DNA from 3 places in the Streptomyces sp. NPDC044571 genome. Region 3 is predicted to be linked to each of the others. Evidence: riboswitches for the same ligand, from Rfam matches in the RefSeq annotation. Region 3 holds a riboswitch; each other region holds the start of a gene.
The links. Region 3 has a riboswitch for cobalamin ahead of AB0B01_RS14925 (ribonucleoside-diphosphate reductase subunit alpha). Riboswitches for the same ligand answer to the same signal wherever they lie in the genome.

Region 1: linked by a shared signal. The riboswitch ahead of AB0B01_RS13895 (CbtB-domain containing protein) and the one ahead of AB0B01_RS14925 (ribonucleoside-diphosphate reductase subunit alpha) in region 3 are both predicted to bind cobalamin.
Region 2: linked by a shared signal. The riboswitch ahead of AB0B01_RS14580 (energy-coupling factor ABC transporter permease) and the one ahead of AB0B01_RS14925 (ribonucleoside-diphosphate reductase subunit alpha) in region 3 are both predicted to bind cobalamin.

Annotation. Positions count from the first base shown of each region.
Region 1 is NZ_JBEZBN010000021.1:33,484-40,308, forward strand. It holds gene AB0B01_RS13880 (aspartate aminotransferase family protein) at 1-39, shown strand, start outside; gene pucL (factor-independent urate hydroxylase) at 279-1,196, shown strand; gene AB0B01_RS13890 (histidine phosphatase family protein) at 1,193-1,669, opposite strand; cobalamin riboswitch at 1,669-1,820, shown strand; gene AB0B01_RS13895 (CbtB-domain containing protein) at 1,858-2,073, shown strand; gene AB0B01_RS13900 (CbtA family protein) at 2,098-2,853, shown strand; gene AB0B01_RS13905 (hypothetical protein) at 2,875-3,120, shown strand; gene AB0B01_RS13910 (class F sortase) at 3,352-3,933, shown strand; gene AB0B01_RS13915 (hypothetical protein) at 4,066-4,437, shown strand; gene AB0B01_RS13920 (hypothetical protein) at 4,496-4,651, shown strand; gene AB0B01_RS13925 (hypothetical protein) at 4,727-5,143, opposite strand; gene AB0B01_RS13930 (hypothetical protein) at 5,301-6,128, shown strand; gene AB0B01_RS13935 (FUSC family protein) at 6,218-6,825, shown strand, end outside.
Region 2 is NZ_JBEZBN010000022.1:86,612-93,436, reverse strand. It holds gene AB0B01_RS14610 (tRNA-dependent cyclodipeptide synthase) at 1-606, opposite strand, end outside; gene AB0B01_RS14605 (EF-hand domain-containing protein) at 861-1,073, shown strand; gene AB0B01_RS14600 (PadR family transcriptional regulator) at 1,077-1,676, opposite strand; gene AB0B01_RS14595 (ATP-binding cassette domain-containing protein) at 1,703-2,536, opposite strand; gene cbiQ (cobalt ECF transporter T component CbiQ) at 2,533-3,282, opposite strand; gene AB0B01_RS14585 (energy-coupling factor ABC transporter substrate-binding protein) at 3,286-3,624, opposite strand; gene AB0B01_RS14580 (energy-coupling factor ABC transporter permease) at 3,636-4,328, opposite strand; cobalamin riboswitch at 4,356-4,597, opposite strand; gene AB0B01_RS14575 (flavodoxin family protein) at 4,712-5,425, shown strand; gene AB0B01_RS14570 (hypothetical protein) at 5,441-5,956, opposite strand; gene AB0B01_RS14565 (SsgA family sporulation/cell division regulator) at 6,060-6,467, opposite strand; gene AB0B01_RS14560 (L-serine ammonia-lyase) at 6,620-6,825, opposite strand, start outside.
Region 3 is NZ_JBEZBN010000023.1:63,845-70,669, reverse strand. It holds gene AB0B01_RS14950 (extracellular solute-binding protein) at 1-12, opposite strand, end outside; gene AB0B01_RS14945 (GntR family transcriptional regulator) at 303-1,067, shown strand; gene AB0B01_RS14940 (carbon starvation CstA family protein) at 1,255-3,408, shown strand; gene AB0B01_RS14935 (YbdD/YjiX family protein) at 3,405-3,602, shown strand; gene AB0B01_RS14930 (GNAT family N-acetyltransferase) at 3,864-4,361, shown strand; cobalamin riboswitch at 4,424-4,564, shown strand; gene AB0B01_RS14925 (ribonucleoside-diphosphate reductase subunit alpha) at 4,706-6,825, shown strand, end outside.

The sequences.
Region 1 (6,825 bases), on a different contig from region 3:
GACGAGGCCCTGCTGGTCGCGGACGCGCACATGGTCTGACCTGCACGGACGTACGGTCCCCCAAGCCGTGGCTGCCTGTCTCGGAGGATCTGCGCCATTCCGACCAGCACGTGAACGTGCTGAAATCCGACAGAGCACCTACGGACCGGGATGCACGTCAGTCCCGGGGCGGTCCTCCGGGACCGAACGGCGGGGAGCGGGCTGACCGCTGGACGCCGGGCGTACGGGATCCAGACATCCAGACATCCGGACTCCGTGTACCCGAAGGAAGACCGCGCATGAGCAAGCACGTCCTGGCCCAGAACCAGTACGGCAAGGCCGAGAACCGCATCGTGAAGGTGACCCGCAAGGGCAACGACGGATCCTGGCACGAGATCCGCGACCTCAACGTCTCCGTCGCGCTGCGCGGCGAGTTCCGCGACGTCCACCTGACCGGCGACAACGCCAACTGCCTGCCGACCGACACCACCAAGAACACGGTGTACGCCTTCGGCAAGGAGCACGGCATCGCCTCCCCCGAGGCCTTCGGCATCCTCCTCGCGAAGCACTTCGTCTCCTCGCAGTCGCCGATCCGCGAGGCGCAGATCCGCATCGAGGAGTTCGCCTGGGAGCGGATCCCGGTCCCGACGCGCAAGGAGCAGCACTCCTTCGTGCGCAAGGGCCAGGAGGTCCGGACCGCGCAGATCACCTACAGCGAGACGACGGGCCTCCAGGTGATCTCGGGCCTGAAGGACCTGACGGTGATGAACTCGACCAACTCCGAGTTCCACGGCTACATCAAGGACAAGTACACGACGCTGCAGGAGGCGTACGACCGCATCCTGGCGACCAAGGTCACCGCGCGGTGGGCGCACTCGGCACTGGCCGCCGACGACGCCGCGTACGACTGGGACCAGTCGTACAAGAAGGTCCGCAAGAACATGTTGGAGGCCTTCGCGGAGACGTACTCGTACTCGCTGCAGCAGACCCTGAACCAGATGGCCGAGCGCGTGCTCGACAACTGCCCCAAGGTCAACGAGGTGCGCCTCAACCTGCCCAACAAGCACCACTTCCTCGTCGACCTGGAGCCCTTCGGCCTCAAGAACGACAACGAGGTGTACTTCGCGGCGGACCGGATGTACGGCCTGATCGAGGGCACCGTCCACCGCGACGGGGTCCAGCCGGTGATCGCGACGAGCGACTGGATCGTCGCCTAACTCCTGCTCCCCGAACCGCCCCGCTCTTCGACAGGGGCTCCGAGCAGCAGGTTCCAGCGGCCCGCCCGGCCGGTGAGGGTGGTCACGGTGTCCGGGCGTACGTCGAGCCGCCAGAAGGCGGCCGGGGGCAGCTCCAGCGCATACACCGACGCAGCCCGTACGACGGCCTGCTCGACCGGGACCCGGTGCGTTCCTGCGGGCAGGCCGGCCAGCTCCGCGCCGACCCGAGCGATGAGCGCGTCGAGGGACTCCCCGCCGGGCGGGGCGTACGCCGGGTCCGTCAGCCAGCGTTGGACGGCGGCCGGGTCCTGGGCCGCGACCTCGTCCAGGGGGCGGCCCGCCCAGGCGCCGGTGTCCGGACCGCGGAAGCCGGAGTAACCCGGACATTCGGCACCGCGGCCGAATACCGCCTGCCGCGCCGAGTCGTCGAACGGGTGTGCAACGAACTGAACTCGTACAACGGCCCTCTTCATAAGGGGAGCGTAAACGCGGTACGGTCTCACGCGACAACACAAATAAGACGACGGTATGACGGAAGTCCGGTGAGAACCCGGCACGGTCGCGCCACTGTGAACCCGCCCCGAGGGACGGGAAGTCAGACCCGCCACCGTCGTTGTGAGCACCACTGACCGGGACGCGTGTTCCCTCTGGAGGTCCTGCCATGGCCCACTCCGCCGTGCCGTCGACGGGCGCATCCGCCGTCGCCCCCATCTCGCTCTCCGCGCTGACCCCCTGGGCGCTGTTCGCCGGCGTCCTCATGCTCGTCCTGCTCTACCTCGTCGGCGCCGAGCAGGGCGCCACCGCGATCTTCCAGGGCGACGGCATCCACGAGTGGATGCACGACGGCCGCCACCTCCTCGGCTTCCCCTGCCACTGACACCGCGGCAAGGACAGCCCTCACATGAACTCCATCTCACCCCGCACCCTGCTGGTGCGGGGCATGTTGGCCGGCCTGTTCGCAGGTGTGGCCGCCTTCCTCGTCGCGTACCTGCTCGGAGAGTCCAAGGTCGACGCGGCCATCGCCATCGAGGAGGCGGCCTCGGCCGGCCACGACCACGGCGAGGAGATGGCCCCGGTCAGCCGGGCCCTCCAGGCCACCGGCGGCCTCGCCACCGGCACCCTGCTCTACGGGGTCGCGCTCGGCGGCATCGCCGCGCTCGTCTTCTGCTACGCCCTGGGCCGCATCGGGCGGTTCGGCCCGCGGGCCACCGCCGTCCTGGTCTCCACGGGCCTGTTCGTCACCGTCAACCTGGTCCCGTTCCTCAAGTACCCCGCCAACCCGCCCGCTGTCGGCGACCCCGACACCGTCGTCAAGCGGACCACCCTCTTCATCCTGATGATCGCCCTGAGCGTGCTGCTCGGCTCGGGTGCGCTCATCCTGGGCCGCCGCCTGGCGCCCTCATTCGGCAACTGGAACGCCTCCGTCGTCGCCGGTCTCGCCTTCGTGGTGGCCGTCGGCATCGCGTACGCGACCCTGCCCGCCGTCAACGAGGTTCCGGCGGACTTCCCGGCCACCCTCATCTGGCAGTTCCGGCTCACCACCCTGGCCATCCAGACCGTGATGTGGGCGAGTTTCGGCCTCGCCTTCGGATATCTAGCCGAACGCTCCCTTGCGCCGTCCCCCGCACCCAAGGAGGCTGTCCAGCCGACGAGTTGACGATGAGGGGCCGGTTCGTACATGCAGACGGCGATCTGGGAATGGCGCGGCTGGACCGGCGCGGTCCCGTTCTGGCTGAACTCCGTCCTGCTGGCACTGGCCCCGTTCACCGCCGTGCCGCTGCTGGCGCAGATCGGTGTCATCACGGCCCTGGCCGCCCTCGGCGGGCTGGCCCGTCATCTCTGGTCCGGTGACTACGGCCACCCGGCCATCCACCTCGCCGCCGCCCTGATGGGGGCGGCGGCGGTGGTGTTCGTGGTCAGCTGACGCATCCGGGTGAGGGGTGGCTCACTCGTTCGGTGGCGGGTTCGACGCGCCCTCGGATACGGGCCGCGCACCCGGTGCCAGCTGCGAAGACACCCGGATTTTGGTGCTGCAGTGGCTGTGACGCGCCGTCAGTGTCCCGCGTTGTAGTCGGTACTGGGAGCAGCGAGGGGGTCCACTGCTCTCAGGAGACCCGGCCGCCGGTGCCGGTGAATCGGACCAGGAGGGACTTCCATGGCCCGCGCCAAGGTGGTGGTCGGCGTGCTGACAGTGGCTCTGCTCTGCGGCGGCGTAGGGATGTTGCGCAGCACCGAGGGGGCGCGGCCCAGCGCGGTCACCGCCGCCGACGCGCTGCCCTCCCGTGCGCTCGGCCTGTCGGGGCACCGGCGGCTCGTCTCACAGCTGGAGCATGCCGGGCACCAAGCGTCCGGCAAGGGAACCCGGCCTGCGCGGGCCGCCGCCATCGCACCGCTGCGGGCGGTGCGGCCGCTGCGGCTCCACATCCCGAGCCTGGGGGTCGACGTGCCGCTGACCGGCGACGGGGACGAGGCCGCCTGGGACACCGACAGCCCGGCCCCCGGCTCCGCCGGCACCTCCGTGGTCACCGCCGACGACCTGCGCCTGGCCGAGCTGCGGCGCGGCCTGACCGTCGAGATCGCCCGAGCGGATCACCGTATCGCCGTGTTCACCGTCGACCGGGTCTCGCCCGCCGGGGTCACCCGGCGCGGACAGCGGGCGGGGCGGGCCCAACTGCGCCTGGTCAGCGGGGAAACGACCGTGATGGCCCGGCTGACGGGCCAACGCCGTACGCGCTGAACCCGGGCGTACGAGCCGCTGATCCCGCGGGGTGATCCGGAGGGTGATCCGGAGGGGTGACTTCGTCCGCCGGTCGGGGGCTTTCGCAGCCGCGGCGGGGAGGGGGCGGGCGCGTCGGGGCACACCCCTCGCATGAGCGGGACGCGGCACGCACGGATGGCACTGGCCAGGGCACTTTCGGTGGCCTGCGTCGTGCTGCTGTGCCTGTTCGGGGCCGGTCCGGCCACCGCGGCGGCTGCGGCCGCGGCCGGGGCCGAGCGCCCCGGGTCGACCGCGCCGGGCGAACCGGGCTCCCCCGCCGAGGGCGAATCCGATCCGGCCGCGGAACCCGAGGCACGGCCCGTGGTCCGGCCGGCCGTGCGCGGGACTCCGGGCGTACGGCAGTTGCCGCAGCCCGTGTTTCACGTGAAACACGCCGATCAGCCGGGCACCGCCGCCCCCAGCGGGACGGCCGGGCCGATGCTGTCCGCGGGGACGGTACGGAGTGTGGTCCTGCGCTGCTGAGCGAACCGAGCAGCAGAGCAACGCCCACGCACCCCTCCGAACACCGTGAGGTTCCCGCATGCCCATCGACCCGTACACCGCTCTCAACGCCATGCTCCGCGCCGAGGCCGCCCGCTGCACCCCGCCGGCGGCCCGTCAACCCGACCCCGAGGAGGCGGCCGCGGCCGCCGACACCGCTGCCGCGGCGCGGGGCGAGGATCGCGCGGGCGAGTGAAAGGGACCGAACCGGGACCGTGCACGCCGCCCGAGGCGTGGGCACGGTCCCGGCTCGGTCACGCGGAGACAGGGCTCAGGGCTCCCGGGTGTGGTAGCGGTAGTACGCCACCAGTCCCACTCCCACGCCCGTGATCAGGCCCACCCAGCAGGAGCGGAGGATCGAGTGGTCGGCCATGCTGTAGAGGTAGCCCACGGCGATGCCGCCGAAGGCTCCGTAGCCCGCGGCATGCACTTCCCGCTTCAGCCGGGGGCCGACGCGGGCGAGACCGAACATGACGGCGGCGAAGAGCGCGCCGCACAGGATCCCGTAGAAGACGTTGCCCGCGTCGACCGGGCCCATGTTGCGGTTCATGAAGGCCGCGTAGACGCCGTAGACCAGCCCGAGGAGCAGCGCGCGCATCAGCTGGCCCTTCATCTGCTCCCTGCTCGCGTCGTACGCGCCGGTCGCATGCCAGTGCCGCCTCTGGGCGGTGGGTGCCGCATGTGCCATGACAGGGCTCCTCTCTCCCAGCCTCCAGAGCACACCCGCCGCCCCGGCCCGGCAAGTGGATCAGCCGGCCCGCCCGCCGCCCGCCCTCCGGCCCCTCCGCCACCCGCCCGCAGCAGCACCGCTCGCGGGGCGCCACGGCCCGGCATTCCCTGGTGACGTGCGCACCTTCCTCTCGGCGGTCCTCATCGTCCTCGTGGCCCTGCTCGTGCCGGCGAGCGCGGTCGCGTACTGGGCTGACCACGAGCTGGGCAACGCCGACCGCTACACCGCGGCGATGTCCCCGCTCGCCGGGGACCCTGCCGTGCAGGGCGTCGTCACCACCCAGGCCAACCGGGCTCTGGCCGCGCAGATCGACGCGGGCCCCTTCCAGGAGGGGATCGACGCCCTGCTCGGCGAGGCCCTGCGTTCCTTCGCGGGCACCCCGGCCTACCGCACTGCCTGGGACGCGGCCAACCGGGCCGCGCACGCCGCCTTCCTCAACGCGCTCACCACCGGCCACGGCGACGCCGTCACCGTCGACCTCGCGCCCGTCATCGCGCGGATCAGAGAGGAACTGATCGCCGACGGGGTACCGCTCGCCGACCGCATCCCGGTGACCCACGTCTCCGTGAAGGTCATGGAGTACGACAACCTCGGCGACCTCCGGAAAGGCTTCCGCATGCTCCAGATCGCCGGCGTCTGGCTCCCCGTACTGACCGTGGTGCTGGCCGCGGCGGCCGTGGCCGTCGCGGTGCACCGCCGCCGCGCCGTGCTGGCCACCGGCCTGGGCATCGCCGCCGGGGCGGTGCTGCTGTGGATCGCCGTGGGCCTGTGCCGCCGCCTCACCCTGGACGACCTGCCGGCCGACATCGACCGGCCGGCCGCGGCGGCGGTGTACGACGCGCTCACCGCGTTCCTGCGGACCACCGCCTGGGTGGTGCTCGCGATCGGGCTCGCCGCGGCGCTGGCCGCCTGGGTGATGGGCCGGGTGCGCCGCACCCCATAAGCTCGGAAGATACCGACATGTACGGAACCACGCAGAAGACGCAGAAGACGCAGTAGAACCGATTCACGAGCGGCCGCACGGAAACGGGTATGAGCACCGAACGCACCGAAGACATACCGTCCGGGCGGGCCCGGCACCGTCCGCTGGCTCCACCCGCCTGGCTGCTCAAGGGCCTGCGGCCCACGGCCGCCCCCGTCCCTTGGGCCGCGGTCGTCCGCGCGGGCATCGCACTGGCCGTTCCGCTCGCCGTCGGCTTCGCCCTCGACGAACCCGAGTACGGCGCGCTCGCCTCGATGGGCGCCCTGTCCGGGGTCATCGGCGACACCGCGGACGCCTACCGGATGCGGATCCTGAACATCGCCGTGCCGCAGTTCTTCGGCGCGGTCGGGGTCACCCTGGGGACTCTGGTCTTCGGGCACGGCTGGCTCGCCGTCGGCGCGCTCACCCTGATCGCCCTGGTGTCCGGGATGATCTCCTCGATCGGTACGGTCGCCTCCGTCTCCGGCCTGCTCCTGCTGCTCAACGCCGTCGTCGGCGCCGGTCTGCCGCTGCCCAGCCCCTGGTGGACGGCGCCGGTCCTGCTCGCGGCGGGCGGGCTGTTCGTCCTCGCCCTGACCCTGCTGGGCTGGCCGCTGCGCGGGCACCGACCGGAGCGGGCCGCGGTCGCCGCCACCTACCGGGCCCTCGCCGACGCCTT
Region 2 (6,825 bases), on a different contig from region 3:
CATCTTGACGTGGTAGGCCGCCACCGAGGACGGCACGTCGAGAATGCTGGGGGTGTCCACGAAGAACGGCAGCTCTGCCGCCATGTAGTCGAAACACACCTGCAACTGCCCGGTGGTGATGGATTCACCTTCCGGCAACTTCGAGCCGACAAAGTGGAGGGCCATTTCCTCGCAGCCCTTGCGGAATTCGTCATCGGTCTCAAGGAAATGCAGTACGCGTCGGTGCAGTAGTTGGTAAACGGGGTTCGGTTGGAACTCTGAAAGTGCCCTCACGCGGATCTCCGCATGGGGGTCGCCTGCTTCCTCCACGCCCTTGAGAATCCGCCGTCGCACCGCTTTGATCTCCTTTGTGGCGCGCTTCTCCGCGTGCTCCCGGGTGTAGCCGAAAGCGGCGAACATCCGGTCCACGTGCAGATCTGCGTACACGAAGTCGACCTGCGCGAAGCGGGCGGTGGCCCATCGGGCGAGACTGCTGATGCGCTCGGAGCTGAAGTAGCTGTTTCCAGGACTCACTCCGATGAGCACATGGTCGCCGTCTTCCCAGATATGGCGGCAAGTGCGGGTGAAGGGCAGAACTTCGAATGATGCGTCGGCTGTGATCGTCACCTGTGTGATCGCCCTTGTTGCCGCTTGTCCCTGGGAGCCCTGCGCTCCTGGTGTGGCGGCAATGTCGGTACGTTATGCCGTGACCCCGGAACGTGACAAGTCCGGGGCCGATTTCTTGGCTGGAATTGTTGCTTCCGCATCGCGGAAGAGCAATTGAATTTCTATCTGCCGGCCGAACGGGACCCGCGGGACGGGCGTGGTCCGGCTGGCGCTACCCTGAGCCGGTCAACAAGCACCAAGAAGGGGTGGACCCAGTGGCGGACATCGAGAACGCGCGGACGACGTTCGGCAAGTTCGACGCGAACGGCGACGGCTTCGTCACGGCCGACGAGTTCCGTGCGGCCATGGCGGAGATGGGCGACCCGTTCGTCACCGGCCCGGTCGCGGACGCCGTGATCGCCGCCAAGGACGCGAACGGCGACGGCCTGCTCAGCTTCGACGAGTTCTGGGCCTCCCTGAACAAGTAGGCGTCACGCCGGGCCCCCGTCCCGCCCCGTGCCGGGCGGGACGGGGGCCTGCGGCTGCCCGTCGGCGGCGGTCATGTCCTCGACCACGCTGACGGCCTCCTCCAGCCAGTGCAGCCAGAACGTCTCCAGGCTGATGCCGCCGTGCAGCACGAGCCGGCGCAGCCGGTCCTCGTCGGAGGCCGGCCCCGGGCGGAAGTCCTTCTCCTCGATGGCCTCGTACGTGGCCAGCTGGCGGCGGTGCAGGTCGCGGTGGCGGCGCAGTTCCGCGGCCAGGCCCTGCGGACCGACGACACCGGCCGCCCGGATGCGCAGCAGCAGCGGGTCCCGGATGGCCTTCGGATCCTGGCTCTCGCCGACCCACCGGGCGAGCTCCGCGCTGCCCGCGGGCAGCACCTCGTACTCCTTCTTCTGCCCCCGTACGGGTGCCTCGCTGGGCAGCGCCCGGATCAGGCCCGCCTCCTCCAGCCGGCCGAGCTCCCGGTAGATCTGCTGGTGCGTCGCCGACCAGAAGTACCCGATCGACTTGTCGAACCGCCGGGTCAGCTCCAGCCCGGACGAGGGCTTTTCGAGCAGGGCGGTGAGGATGGCGTGCGGGAGCGACATGCGGTCATCCTAGGTTCGCGGCGGTCTCAGGCGTCGGGCGCCGCCAGGGACGCCAGGGCGCCGGGCGTGCGCGGGCCCGGAACGTGCGGCGCCAGCAGGCCGTGGGCGCGCAGGAAGGCCGTCACCGCCGGGGACCAGGCCTGGCGCAGGCCGGCCGAGGCCAGCAGCTCCGGGTCCGAGAGGAGGCTCTCGGCCGGGCCGAAGCGGATCCCCGCCGGGGTGAGCACCGCCGCGTCGTCGGCCCAGCGGACCGCCAGGTCCACGTCGTGCGTGGCCATGACGACCGTGGTGCCCTGTGCCCGCAGACCCGCCAGGACGTCCAGGAGGCGTTCCTGTCCGTCCGGGTCGAGGCCGGCCGTCGGCTCGTCCAGGATCAGCACCCGCGGGGCCATCGCCACCGCGCCGGCGATCGCCGCGCGCTTGCGCTGCCCGTAGGACAGCAGATGCGTGGGGCGCTCCCGCAGGGCGGTGATGTCCAGCGCCGCGAGCGCCGCGTCCACCCGCTCCCGGACCTCCGGCAGCGGTAGGCCCAGGTTCATCGGACCGAAGGACACGTCTTGTTCGACCGAGGCCGCGAACAGCTGGTCGTCCGGGTCCTGCACGACCAGCTGGACGGCGGAGCGCAGCCGGGTCAGCCCGGCGCGGTCGTGGGCCACCGCGCGCCCGCCCAGGCGCAGTTCGCCCGGCGCCGGACGAAGGCCCCCGCTCAGCAGCCGCATCAGTGTGGTCTTCCCGCTGCCGTTGCGGCCGAGCAGGACCAGCGCCCGGCCCTCGGCGATGGCGAAGTCCACGCCGGACAGGACCGCCGGGCCGTCCTCGTACGCATAGCCGGCGCCGGACAGTTCCACCAACGGGTTCACAGGTAGAGCCCCTTCAGGGTGAGGGTCAGCGTGATCAGGGCGGCGAGCAGGGCTCCGGACGCCGCCAGGAACCGCCAGGACACGGCCGCCTCGGGTACGAGCACCCGCAGCGCGCCGTCGTAGCCCCGCCCGGCCAGGCCCACCTGGAGCCGGGCCGCGCGGTCGAAGGCCCGTACGAACGAGGTGGCGGCGAGCCCGGCGAGCGAGCGCCACACCGCCGCCCGCCCCGCCTGCCCCAGCCGGGCCGCCTGGGCGCGCCGCACCTGGGCCAGGGAGTCCAGCAGCAGGAAGCCGATCCGGTACATGACCAGCGCCACGTCCACCACCGGTGCCGGGACCCCGGCCCGGACCAGCCGGGGCAGGACGTCCGAGACCGGGGTGGTGAAGGCGAACAGCAGTATCCCGAGGGAGGCCGCGGAGGTACGCAGCAGCAGCTCGGCGGCGTGCCGCGGGCCGTCCGGGGCCGGCGCGAGCAGCCCCGCCGGGCCGCCCACCGCGAACAGCAGGGGCACCGCCCCCGTGAAGCAGAAGCCCAGCGGAATCCGGAAGGCGCGCCAGAGCTGCCGGCCGGACACCCCAGCCGGGCCGAGGAGCACCGCGAGCGTTGCGGCGGCGGTCAGGGGCCCGCCCGGCCAGGGCGGCAGGCACACGGCCGTGACCGTGAGCCCGAGCCCCAGGAGGGCCTTCTCCAGTGGATGGCGGCCTCGCCAGCGGCTGCTGTGGGCCGCCACGTCGATCGGCAGCACCGGCTACGACTCCGCCGACTCTGCTCCGGCCTCGGCCCGCGCCTGGGCGAGCCCCTGGCGGCGGCCCTTGCGCACCCCGAAGTAGTACGCGAGCACGCCCGCGCCCAGCGCGGCCTGCAGGGCGAACAGCGCCGACTCCACCTCGCCGGAGGGGGGCTCGTACAGGGGCGAGAACCACGGCTCGTAGTCCGGCTTGAGCTCCGTGATGGCCATCTCCGCCTGGGCGTCCGCACCGGTGAAGGGCTCCTCCTTGCCCTCGCCCATGCCCAGGGCGATCGGCAGGACGGCCAGCGCGGCCACCAGGAGCAGCAGCAGGCCGTTGACCTTCGCGTTGCGGCTCATCTTCCGGCTCATCAGACGGCCGCCTTCTGCTCGGTGGAACCGGTGAGCTTCGCCACGCCCAGCCGGACCAGGTCCGACTTGCTGGACTGCATCAGCAGCCGCATCACGAGGACGGTGAGCAGGCCCTCGCTGACGGCCAGCGGGATCTGCGTGACCGCGAAGATGCCGCCGAACTTCAGGAGCGCGCCCGGGAAGCCGCTGCCCGGGTCCGGGAAGGCCAGGGCCAGCTGCACGGAGGTCACGCAGTAGGTGACCAGGTCGGCGAAGAAGGCGCCGAAGAAGACGGTCACCATCAGCGGGACGCCGGAGCGCCGCAGCAGCACGTAGACCCCGTAGCCCGCCCAGGGGCCGGCGATGGCCATGGAGAAGACGTTCGCGCCGAGTGTGGTCAGGCCGCCGTGGGCCAGCAGCAGCGCCTGGAAGAGGAGGGTGATCGTGCCGAGCACCGCCATGATCGGCGGCCGGAACAGGATCGCCCCGAGCCCGGTCCCGGTGGGATGCGAGCAACTTCCCGTCACCGAGGGGATCTTCAGGGCGGACAGGACGAACGTGAACGCACCGGACGCTCCGAGCAGCAGCGTGCTCTCCGGGTTCGCCTTCACCTCGCGGGTGAGGGCGCGTACGCCGTGGACGACGAACGGAGCGGACGCGGCGCCCCAGGCGACCGCGTGCAGCGGGGGCAGGAAGCCCTCGGCTATATGCATGAGTGGGAGACCTCTCCAGCACCTCGTGGATGGACAACGCGCCCCGGCCGGTCTCCTGGCTCACGGGTGATGATGCCCGGGCTCCGCCTTCCCGGGCCGTGCGAAGACTCCCGCGCAGCCCAGTGGCTTCCCGCTGGGGGCACCCCAGTGGTGGCTGGGGGAGGAGCCGGACTTCCCGTTCACAGTGGCGAGGGCCGCACCGGATTTCCACCGGTTTCCCGAACACCAAGGCCCGCTGACCCTAGTCGGCCGGACGGACCGGTAACAACCCGGCCCAAACCCGCCCACAGGACGGAGGGATTCCGTTTCGTCGCCCCGCCTCCCGTCCCCCGCACGGGTGCGGCCCGGTGGCGGCCCCGGTCGCCCGTGCCCAGGCTGGGGGCGTGGCTGCCGACTACGACTACTCCGACCTCAGCGCCGTCTACGTGAACTGCACCCTCAAACGTTCCCCCGAGACGAGCAACACCGAGGGGCTGATCGACCGGAGCCGGGCCGTCATGGAGGCGGCCGGCGCCCGTACTTCGCTGATCCGCGCCGTCGACCACGACATCGCGACCGGCGTCTGGCCGGACATGACCGAGCACGGCTGGGAGAGCGACCAGTGGCCCGTCCTCTACAGCCAGATCATGGCCGCCGACATCCTCGTGCTGTGCGGACCGATCTGGCTCGGCGACAACAGCTCCGTCATGAAGCAGGTCGTCGAGCGGCTCTACGCCTGCTCCTCGCTCCTGAACGAGCAGGGGCAGTACGCCTATTACGGACGGGTCGGCGGTGCCCTGATCACCGGCAACGAGGACGGCGTGAAGCACTGCGCCATGAACGTCCTCTACAGCCTCCAGCACCTCGGCTACGCCATCCCGCCGCAGGCGGACGCGGGCTGGATCGGGGAGGCCGGGCCGGGACCCTCCTATCTCGACCCGGGATCGGGCGGCCCCGAGAACGACTTCACCAACAGGAACACGACCTTCATGTCCTGGAACCTGATGCACCTGGCCGCACTGCTCAAACGCGCGGGCGGGATCCCGGCCCACGGCAACCAGCGCTCGGAGTGGGACGCGGGCTGCCGCTTCGACTTCCCGAACCCCGAGCACCGCTGAGGCCGCCGGTGCCGGTCAGCCGCAGGTGTTGCGGTGGGCGACGTCCAGCACGAACCGCTCGGGCGCGTGCAGCGTGAAGGTGCGGAAGGCCGGCTTGCCCCGGAAGGCTGCGCCGAAGGTGACGTACCCCTCGAAGTCACCGGTCAGCGCGAGCCCCTTCAGCCGGGGCAGATGGATCGTGACGAGCTTCGGGCCGTGGTAGACGCTCTGCCCGGCACGGTTGTGCGCCTCGGCGGGATGCAGGCGGATCTGGAGGAAGTGCGTGCCGGCCAGGGGTACGGGCTTGCCGGACCCGTCCTGGACCAGCTTCGGCACGCGGGTGACGGCGACCTGGGGGACGTGCCCCCGCAGGTCGATGACGATCCGGTCGTACGTGCAGTGCCCGCCCCAGCGGGCGTTGACGACGAGCGGAGTGCGCGGGGCGGTGGCGGTGGCCGGCGCGGTGGAGGCCGGAGCGGCGAGAGCGGTCCCGGCGGTGAGCAGGGCTCCGGTGGCGAGGGCCACCACCCGCCGGCGGTGCGGATGGTTCATGGCGTCCCCCTGATTCGGGAGAGACGGGGACAGTGTCATCGGGAAAGACATCCCCGCTCTTCCCGCGGTTCCACCCGAAACGGGCAAAATCGGTAAAAACTTCTCAGCGGGTCAGGAGGGCGTCCAGCTCGGCGTCGAGGTCGTAGTACCGGTGCTCCCGGCCCCGCGGCACCAGCTCGACCAGCCGCCGGCACAGCATGCGCACGTCCTTCGCGCGGGCGGAGACGACGCAGCCGTGCACACCGTTGCTGAAGGAGAGGAAGACGCGGGGCTCGCTGCCCGCCCACCCCGGCCACACCCGCACGTCCCCGTCACCGGTGGCGCAGGCCTCCCCGTCGAGCAGCAGGTCCCGGGCGAACACCCAGCGGGCCAGGCGGGTCCCGTCCCCCAGGAAGTCGACGCACAGCTCGTAGGGCCGCTCGGGCCGGTAGACGAATGCGCCGAGGATCGGCAGCGGGGCCGGTGCGGCATCCAACAGGAGGGGGAGGACGCCGTGCTCGGTGCCGGTCATGGGGTGGGCCTCTCTTCGGGCGCGGGTCAGGCGCGGGCGAGGATCGCGGGTGTACCCGCGACTACCCCCGTCCGGCGAAAGTCCTCACTCCCAGGCCCCTGATTTCCCCGAATCCGCCGTCCGGCCCAACCCCGCCGGGCGCCCCGGGCCCCTCAGCACTCGATGACGTTGACCGCGAGGCCGCCGCGGGCCGTCTCCTTGTACTTGACCTTCATATCGGCGCCCGTCTCCTTCATGGTCTTGATGACCTTGTCGAGGGAGACCTTGTGGGAGCCGTCGCCGCGCATCGCCATCCTGGCCGCCGTGACCGCCTTGACCGCGGCCATGCCGTTGCGCTCGATGCACGGGATCTGCACCA
Region 3 (6,825 bases):
CTTGCGCTTCACGCCACCCTCCTCAGGGATGCTGCCTGCACCTTCCCTCGCCCGCCGCGGTGACATGCACCAAGTACTGCCCTGGGGCCGGGATCTGATCCGCATTGGTTTAGACCAGTAACCGGAGCTTGGCCTAGACCTTTAGGGGTGTCAAGGGTCTAATGAGCGGGTGCCGGGTCCGTTACCGGACCGACACCTGGGGGAGGGAGGAGGCCTGTCCTCCCGCCCGTGTCACCATGTGACCGCACATATCGGAGGAGCCGGTGACGGCAGCGAAACTGGAGTCGGGAAGGCGGGCGGCGATGGCCACCGAAGGGGCGACCACCGAGCCGGAAGGCGGGGCGGCCACTCGCACGGCGCGGGTGCCCAAGTACTACCGACTCAAACGGCACTTGCTCGACATGACCGAGACCTTGCCCCCCGGCACCCCCGTGCCGCCGGAGCGCACGCTCGCGGCCGAATTCGACACCTCGCGGACCACCGTGCGCCAGGCGCTGCAAGAGCTCGTCGTGGAAGGCCGCCTGGAGCGCATCCAGGGCAAGGGCACCTTCGTCGCGAAACCGAAGGTGTCCCAGCCGCTCCAACTCTCCTCGTACACGGAGGACATGCGGGCCCAGGGGCTGGAGCCCACCTCCCAGCTCCTGGACATCGGCTACGTGACGGCCGACGACACCCTGGCCGGCCTGCTCAAGATCGCCACCGGCGGTCGGGTCCTGCGCATCGAGCGGCTGCGCCTGGCCAGCGGCGAGCCCATGGCCATCGAGACCACCCACCTCTCGGCCAAGCGCTTCCCCGCGCTGCGCCGTTCGCTGGCCAAGTACACCTCCCTCTACACCGCCCTCGCCGAGGTGTACGACGTCCGCCTCGCCGAGGCCGAGGAGACGATCGAGACCTCGCTGGCCACCCCGCGCGAGGCGGGCCTGCTCGGCACCGACGTCGGCCTGCCGATGCTGATGCTCTCGCGGCACTCCCTGGACGCGGACGGCGAACCCGTCGAGTGGGTGCGGTCGGTGTACCGCGGCGACCGCTACAAGTTCGTCGCCCGCCTCCAGCGCCCCGCCGTCTGACCGCCGGCCCCGGTACCGGATTGCGGACGGGGTCTTACGCTCACCGGGCCGTCCCCCGTAGATTCCCTGCGCTCAGCAGATGATCGACGAGGGGACGAGGGTCATGCCGGAACCGGAAGCAACAGGGACAGAACGGAACACGGCGGGCCCGGGCACCGAGCCGGGCTCGCCTTCCGCATCCGGGCGCATGACGCCCGCTTCGATCGCCGTGTGGGTGCTGGTCGCCCTCGTCGGGGCCATCGGGTGGGGCATGCTGGCGCTCTCGCGCGGCGAGGACATCTCGGCCGCCTGGATGCTCGCCGCCGCGCTGGGCTCGTACGCCATCGGCTACCGCTTCTACGCGCGCTTCATCGCCCACCGCGTCCTGAAGGTCGACAAGACCCGGGCCACCCCCGCCGAACGCCTCGACAACGGCGTCGACTTCCACCCGACCGACCGCCGCGTGCTCTTCGGCCACCACTTCGCCGCCGTCGCGGGCGCCGGACCGCTGGTCGGTCCCGTGCTCGCCGCGCAGATGGGATACCTCCCGGGCACCATCTGGATCGTCGCGGGCGTCATCTTCGCGGGCGCCGTCCAGGACATGGTCACGCTCTTCTTCTCCACCCGCCGTGACGGGCGTTCGCTCGGGCAGATGGCCCGCGACGAGATCGGCCCCGTCGGCGGAGCCGCCGCGCTGCTCGCCGTGTTCACCATCATGATCATCCTGCTGGCGGTGCTCGGGCTGGTCATCGTCAACGCGCTGGGGCACTCCCCGTGGGGCGTGTTCTCCATCGGCATGACCATCCCGATCGCCCTGTTCATGGGCTTCTACCTGCGCGTGCTGCGCCCGGGCCGGGTCACCGAGGTCTCCGTCATCGGTGTCGCGCTGCTGCTGCTCGCCATCGTCGCGGGCGGCTGGGTCGCCGAGTCCTCCCTCGCGTCCACCTTCACCCTGGAGAAGGAGACGCTGGTCCTGTGGATGATCGGGTACGGCTTCATCGCCTCGGTGCTGCCGGTGTGGATGCTGCTCGCACCCCGCGACTACCTCTCCACCTTCATGAAGGTCGGCACGATCGGGCTGCTCGCGCTGGGCGTGGTCATCGCCATGCCGATGCTGAAGATGCCGGCGATCACCGACTTCGCCACGCGCGGGGACGGCCCGGTCTTCGCCGGCTCGATGTTCCCCTTCGTGTTCATCACCATCGCCTGCGGAGCCCTGTCCGGCTTCCACGCGCTGGTCTCCTCCGGCACCACGCCGAAGATGATCCAGAAGGAGACCCAGGTCCGGGTCATCGGCTACGGCGCCATGCTGACCGAGTCCTGCGTCGCCGTCATGGCGATGATCGCGGCCACCATCATCGAGCCCGGGCTCTTCTTCGCCGTGAACTCCCCCGCCGGGGTCATCGGCACCACCGTCCAGACCGCCTCGCAGGCGGTGTCCGACTTCGGCTTCGCCATCTCACCGGAGTTCCTCACCCAGGCCGCGAAGGACGTCGAGGAGGCCTCCCTGCTCTCCCGCACGGGTGGCGCGCCGACGTTCGCACTCGGGATGTCGGAGATCTTCTCGGCCGTGATCGGCGGCGCCGGGATGAAGGCGTTCTGGTACCACTTCGCCATCATGTTCGAGGCCCTGTTCATCCTGACCACGGTCGACGCCGGCACTCGGGTCGGCCGGTTCATGCTCCAGGACACCCTCGGCAACGTGCACAAGTCCTTCAGGAACGTGAGCTGGAAGCCCGGTGTGTGGCTGGCCAGCGCGGTCGTGGTCGGCGGCTGGGGCTACTTCCTGTGGGTCGGCGTCAAGGACCCGCTGGGCGGCATCAACCAGCTGTTCCCGCTGTTCGGCATCGCGAACCAGCTCCTCGCCGCGGTGGCCCTGGCCGTCTGCACGACCCTGCTGGTGAAGTCGGGTCGGCTCAAGTGGGTCTGGGTGACCGGGGTTCCGCTGGCCTGGGACGTGGCCGTCACCCTCACCGCGAGCTACCAGAAGGTTTTCTCCGACGACGTCAAGATCGGCTTCTTCGCGCAGCGCGACAAGTACCAGCAGGGCATCGACGCCGGGAAGGTGCTCAAGCCCGCCAAGAACATGGACGAGATGCACACCGTGGTCACCAACGCCACGGTCGACGGCGTGCTGTCGGCGCTCTTCGCCCTCCTGATCATCATCGTCCTGCTGGACGCGGCCCGGACCTGCCTGAAGGCAGTCCGCGCGCCGGAGTCGGCCACGCTGTCCGAGGTCCCGTGGACCGAGTCGAAGATCATCGCTCCGGCCGGGCTGATCGCGACGGCCGAGGAGCGGGCCGAGCTCGCCGCCGCCGGCCTCGACTCGGGCGGCGGCCGCGCCAAGGAGCCGGTGGCGTGAGCGGCGTCCGCGGGGCGCTGGCGAAGGCGCGGTTCTTCGTACGGGAGTTCTCGGGTGAGGCGGCCTACGACCGGTACGTCGCCCACGCCCGCTCGCACGAGCCGGACGCCGAGGTCATGACCCGGCGCGCCTTCGAACGCGCCCGCACCGACGCGCGCGAGGGCGACCCCCGCGAGGGCTTCCGCTGCTGCTGAGCCGGTATCCGCACGAAGGGCCCCGCCGCACCGGCGGGGCCCTTCGGCGTGCTCAGCGCACCCCACCCCCGGCTTCCCCTCACTGAATTCCAGCCGCAGTCCTTCGATCTCGCGGGCGCCTATCCGGGCGAGAGTTTCGAATTCCTCGGTCAGCATGTGGGGCCGGTCGGTCATCACGGTGATGCCTCGCTCGCCTTCTTCGACGGTGCTGTCTCCGACGATGGCGCCGGGCGCCGACAGCCGTACTGCACACTCGACCGCATGGACTTCGAGATACGCAGGGCCGCACCCGCCGAGTACGAGCGGCTGGGTCGGATCACCGGGCTGGCTTACACCGGGGACGGGCTGCTCGACCTGAACGACGACGACACCTACCTGAACGTCCTGCGCGATGTCGCGGGCCGAGCCGGCGACGGCGAGATCCTCGTCGCCGTCCAGGACGGGGAGCTCCTCGGCGGGGTGACCTTCGCCGCGCCCGGCAGCCCGCTCGCCGACATCGCCGGACCGGACGAGGCCGAATTCCGGATGCTGGCGGTGGCTGCCGCAGCCCGCGGGAAGGGCGTCGGGGAGGCTCTCGTACGGGCCTGCATCGAGCGGGCCCGGGCCGTCGACGGGGTCACGGCCCTGGTCCTGTCCACCCAGCCGGCCATGCGGGGCGCCCAGCGGCTCTACACGCGCCTGGGCTTCGTGCGGACTCCCGAGCGGGACTGGTCGCCGATCCCCGCGCTGAGGCTGCTCACCTACCGGCTGGAGCTGTGACGCCACGCTCAGCAAGCACCAACACGACCAGCGCCGACACAACATGTGGGGGTGCACGCAGCAACGGCCCCCCACATGTATGCTCGTGCTCGCTGTCGCCGCAGGGGAATCCGGTGCGAATCCGGAACTGTCCCGCAACGGTATGACGTACACCCACGGTGCTACCGCAAGTCCGAGGACCTGCCGACAGTGCGCCCGGCTCGACCGAACCGGGTGCCGATTCGTCCGGGCCTCGCGGTTGGGCCGGTGGACGCCATGCGGCCTGCGCGCTCCTTGCCCTGCCCGCACGCGCTTCCCCCTGCCCCGACCCGCCGTTGACCGGGCCGAGCGAGGGAGAGCTCCCCGTGACCATCGCGCCTTCCGCACCGCGCGCCGAGTCCGACCACCCCGAGACCGAGGGTCCGGGGGCCGCGCTGCTGCGTACCCTCACCGAGCTGACGGCCGACCTCCCCGACACCGACCCCGGCCGGGTCGCCGCCGCCGCGCTGCGCGGACGCAGCTCCGCCGCCGACGAGGCCGAACTGCGCGCGCTGGCCACCGAAGCCGCCGCCGGGCTGATCTCCGAGGACCCGGCGTACTCCCGGCTCGCCGCCCGGCTGCTGACGATGGCCGTCGCGGACGAGGCCGCCGGCCAGGGGGCCACCTCCTTCTCCGCCTCCGTCGCGGTCGGCCACCGCGAGGGCCTGATCGCCGACCGCACGGCCCGGTTCGTGGCGCTGCACGCGAGCCGCCTCGACGCGCTGGTCGAGCACAGCCTCGCCGAGGGCGCCGACGACCGCTTCGGCTTCTTCGGCCTGCGCACCCTGCACAGCCGCTACCTGCTGCGCCACCCGATCACCCGCCAGGTCGTCGAGACGCCGCAGCACTTCATGCTGCGCGTGGCCTGCGGCCTCGCCGAGAACGACAGCGTCCAGGCCGTCGAGGAAGTGGCCTCGCTCTACCGGTTGATGAGCCGCCTGGACTACCTGCCGTCCTCCCCCACGCTCTTCAACTCCGGCACCCGGCACCCGCAGATGTCCTCCTGCTACCTGCTGGACTCCCCGCTGGACGAGCTCGACTCGATCTACGACCGCTACCACCAGGTCGCCCGCCTCTCCAAGCACGCCGGCGGCATCGGCCTCTCGTACTCCCGCATCCGCGCCCGCGGTTCACTGATCCGCGGCACCAACGGCCACTCCAACGGCATCGTGCCGTTCCTGAAGACCCTCGACGCCTCCGTCGCCGCCGTGAACCAGGGCGGCCGCCGCAAGGGCGCCGCCGCCGTCTACCTGGAGACCTGGCACGCGGACATCGAGGAGTTCCTGGAGCTGCGCGACAACACCGGCGAGGACCAGCGCCGAACGCACAACCTCAACCTGGCGCACTGGGTGCCGGACGAGTTCATGCGGCGCGTGAACGCCGACGCCGACTGGTCGCTGTTCTCCCCGGCCGACGTGCCCGAGCTCGTCGACCTGTACGGCGACGATTTCGACGCCGCCTACCGCAAGGCCGAGGCGGCGGGCCTCGCGAAGAAGACCATGCCGGCCCGCGACCTGTACGGCCGCATGATGCGCACCCTCGCGCAGACCGGCCAGGGCTGGATGACGTTCAAGGACGCCTCCAACCGGACCGCGAACCAGACCGCCCTGCCCGGCACTGTGGTCCACTCCTCGAACCTGTGCACCGAGATCATCGAGGTCACCAACGACGGCGAGACCGCCGTGTGCAACCTCGGCTCGGTCAACCTCGGCGCCTTCGTGCTCCCCGGGACGGGTGAGATGGACTGGGAGCGCCTCGACGAGACGGTCCGCACCGCCGTGACCTTCCTCGACCGCGTCGTGGACATCAACTTCTACCCGACCGAGCAGGCCGGCCGCTCCAACGCCAAGTGGCGTCCGGTGGGCCTGGGTGCGATGGGTCTGCAGGACGTCTTCTTCAAGCTGCGCCTGCCCTTCGACTCCGCCGAGGCCAAGGCGCTCTCCACGAAGATCGCCGAGCGGATCATGCTGGCGGCCTACGAGGCCTCCGCCGACCTGGCCGAGCGGCACGGCACGCTCCCGGCCTGGGAGCAGACCCGTACCGCCCAGGGCGTGCTGCACCCCGACCACTACGACGTCGAGCTCAGCTGGCCGGAGCGCTGGGACGCGCTGCGCGCCCGCATCGCGACCACCGGTATGCGCAACTCGCTGCTCCTCGCCATCGCCCCGACGGCGACGATCGCCTCGATCGCCGGCGTGTACGAGTGCATCGAGCCTCAGGTGTCCAACCTGTTCAAGCGCGAAACGCTGAGCGGCGAGTTCCTCCAGGTCAACGCCTACCTGGTGGAGGACCTTAAGAAGCTCGGCGTCTGGGACGCCCAGACCCGCGAGGCGCTGCGCGACTCCAGCGGCTCCGTCCAGGGCTTCGGCTGGATCCCGGCCGAGGTGCGCGAGCTGTACCGCACGGCGTGGGAGATCCCGCAGCGCGGCCTGATCGACATGGCGGC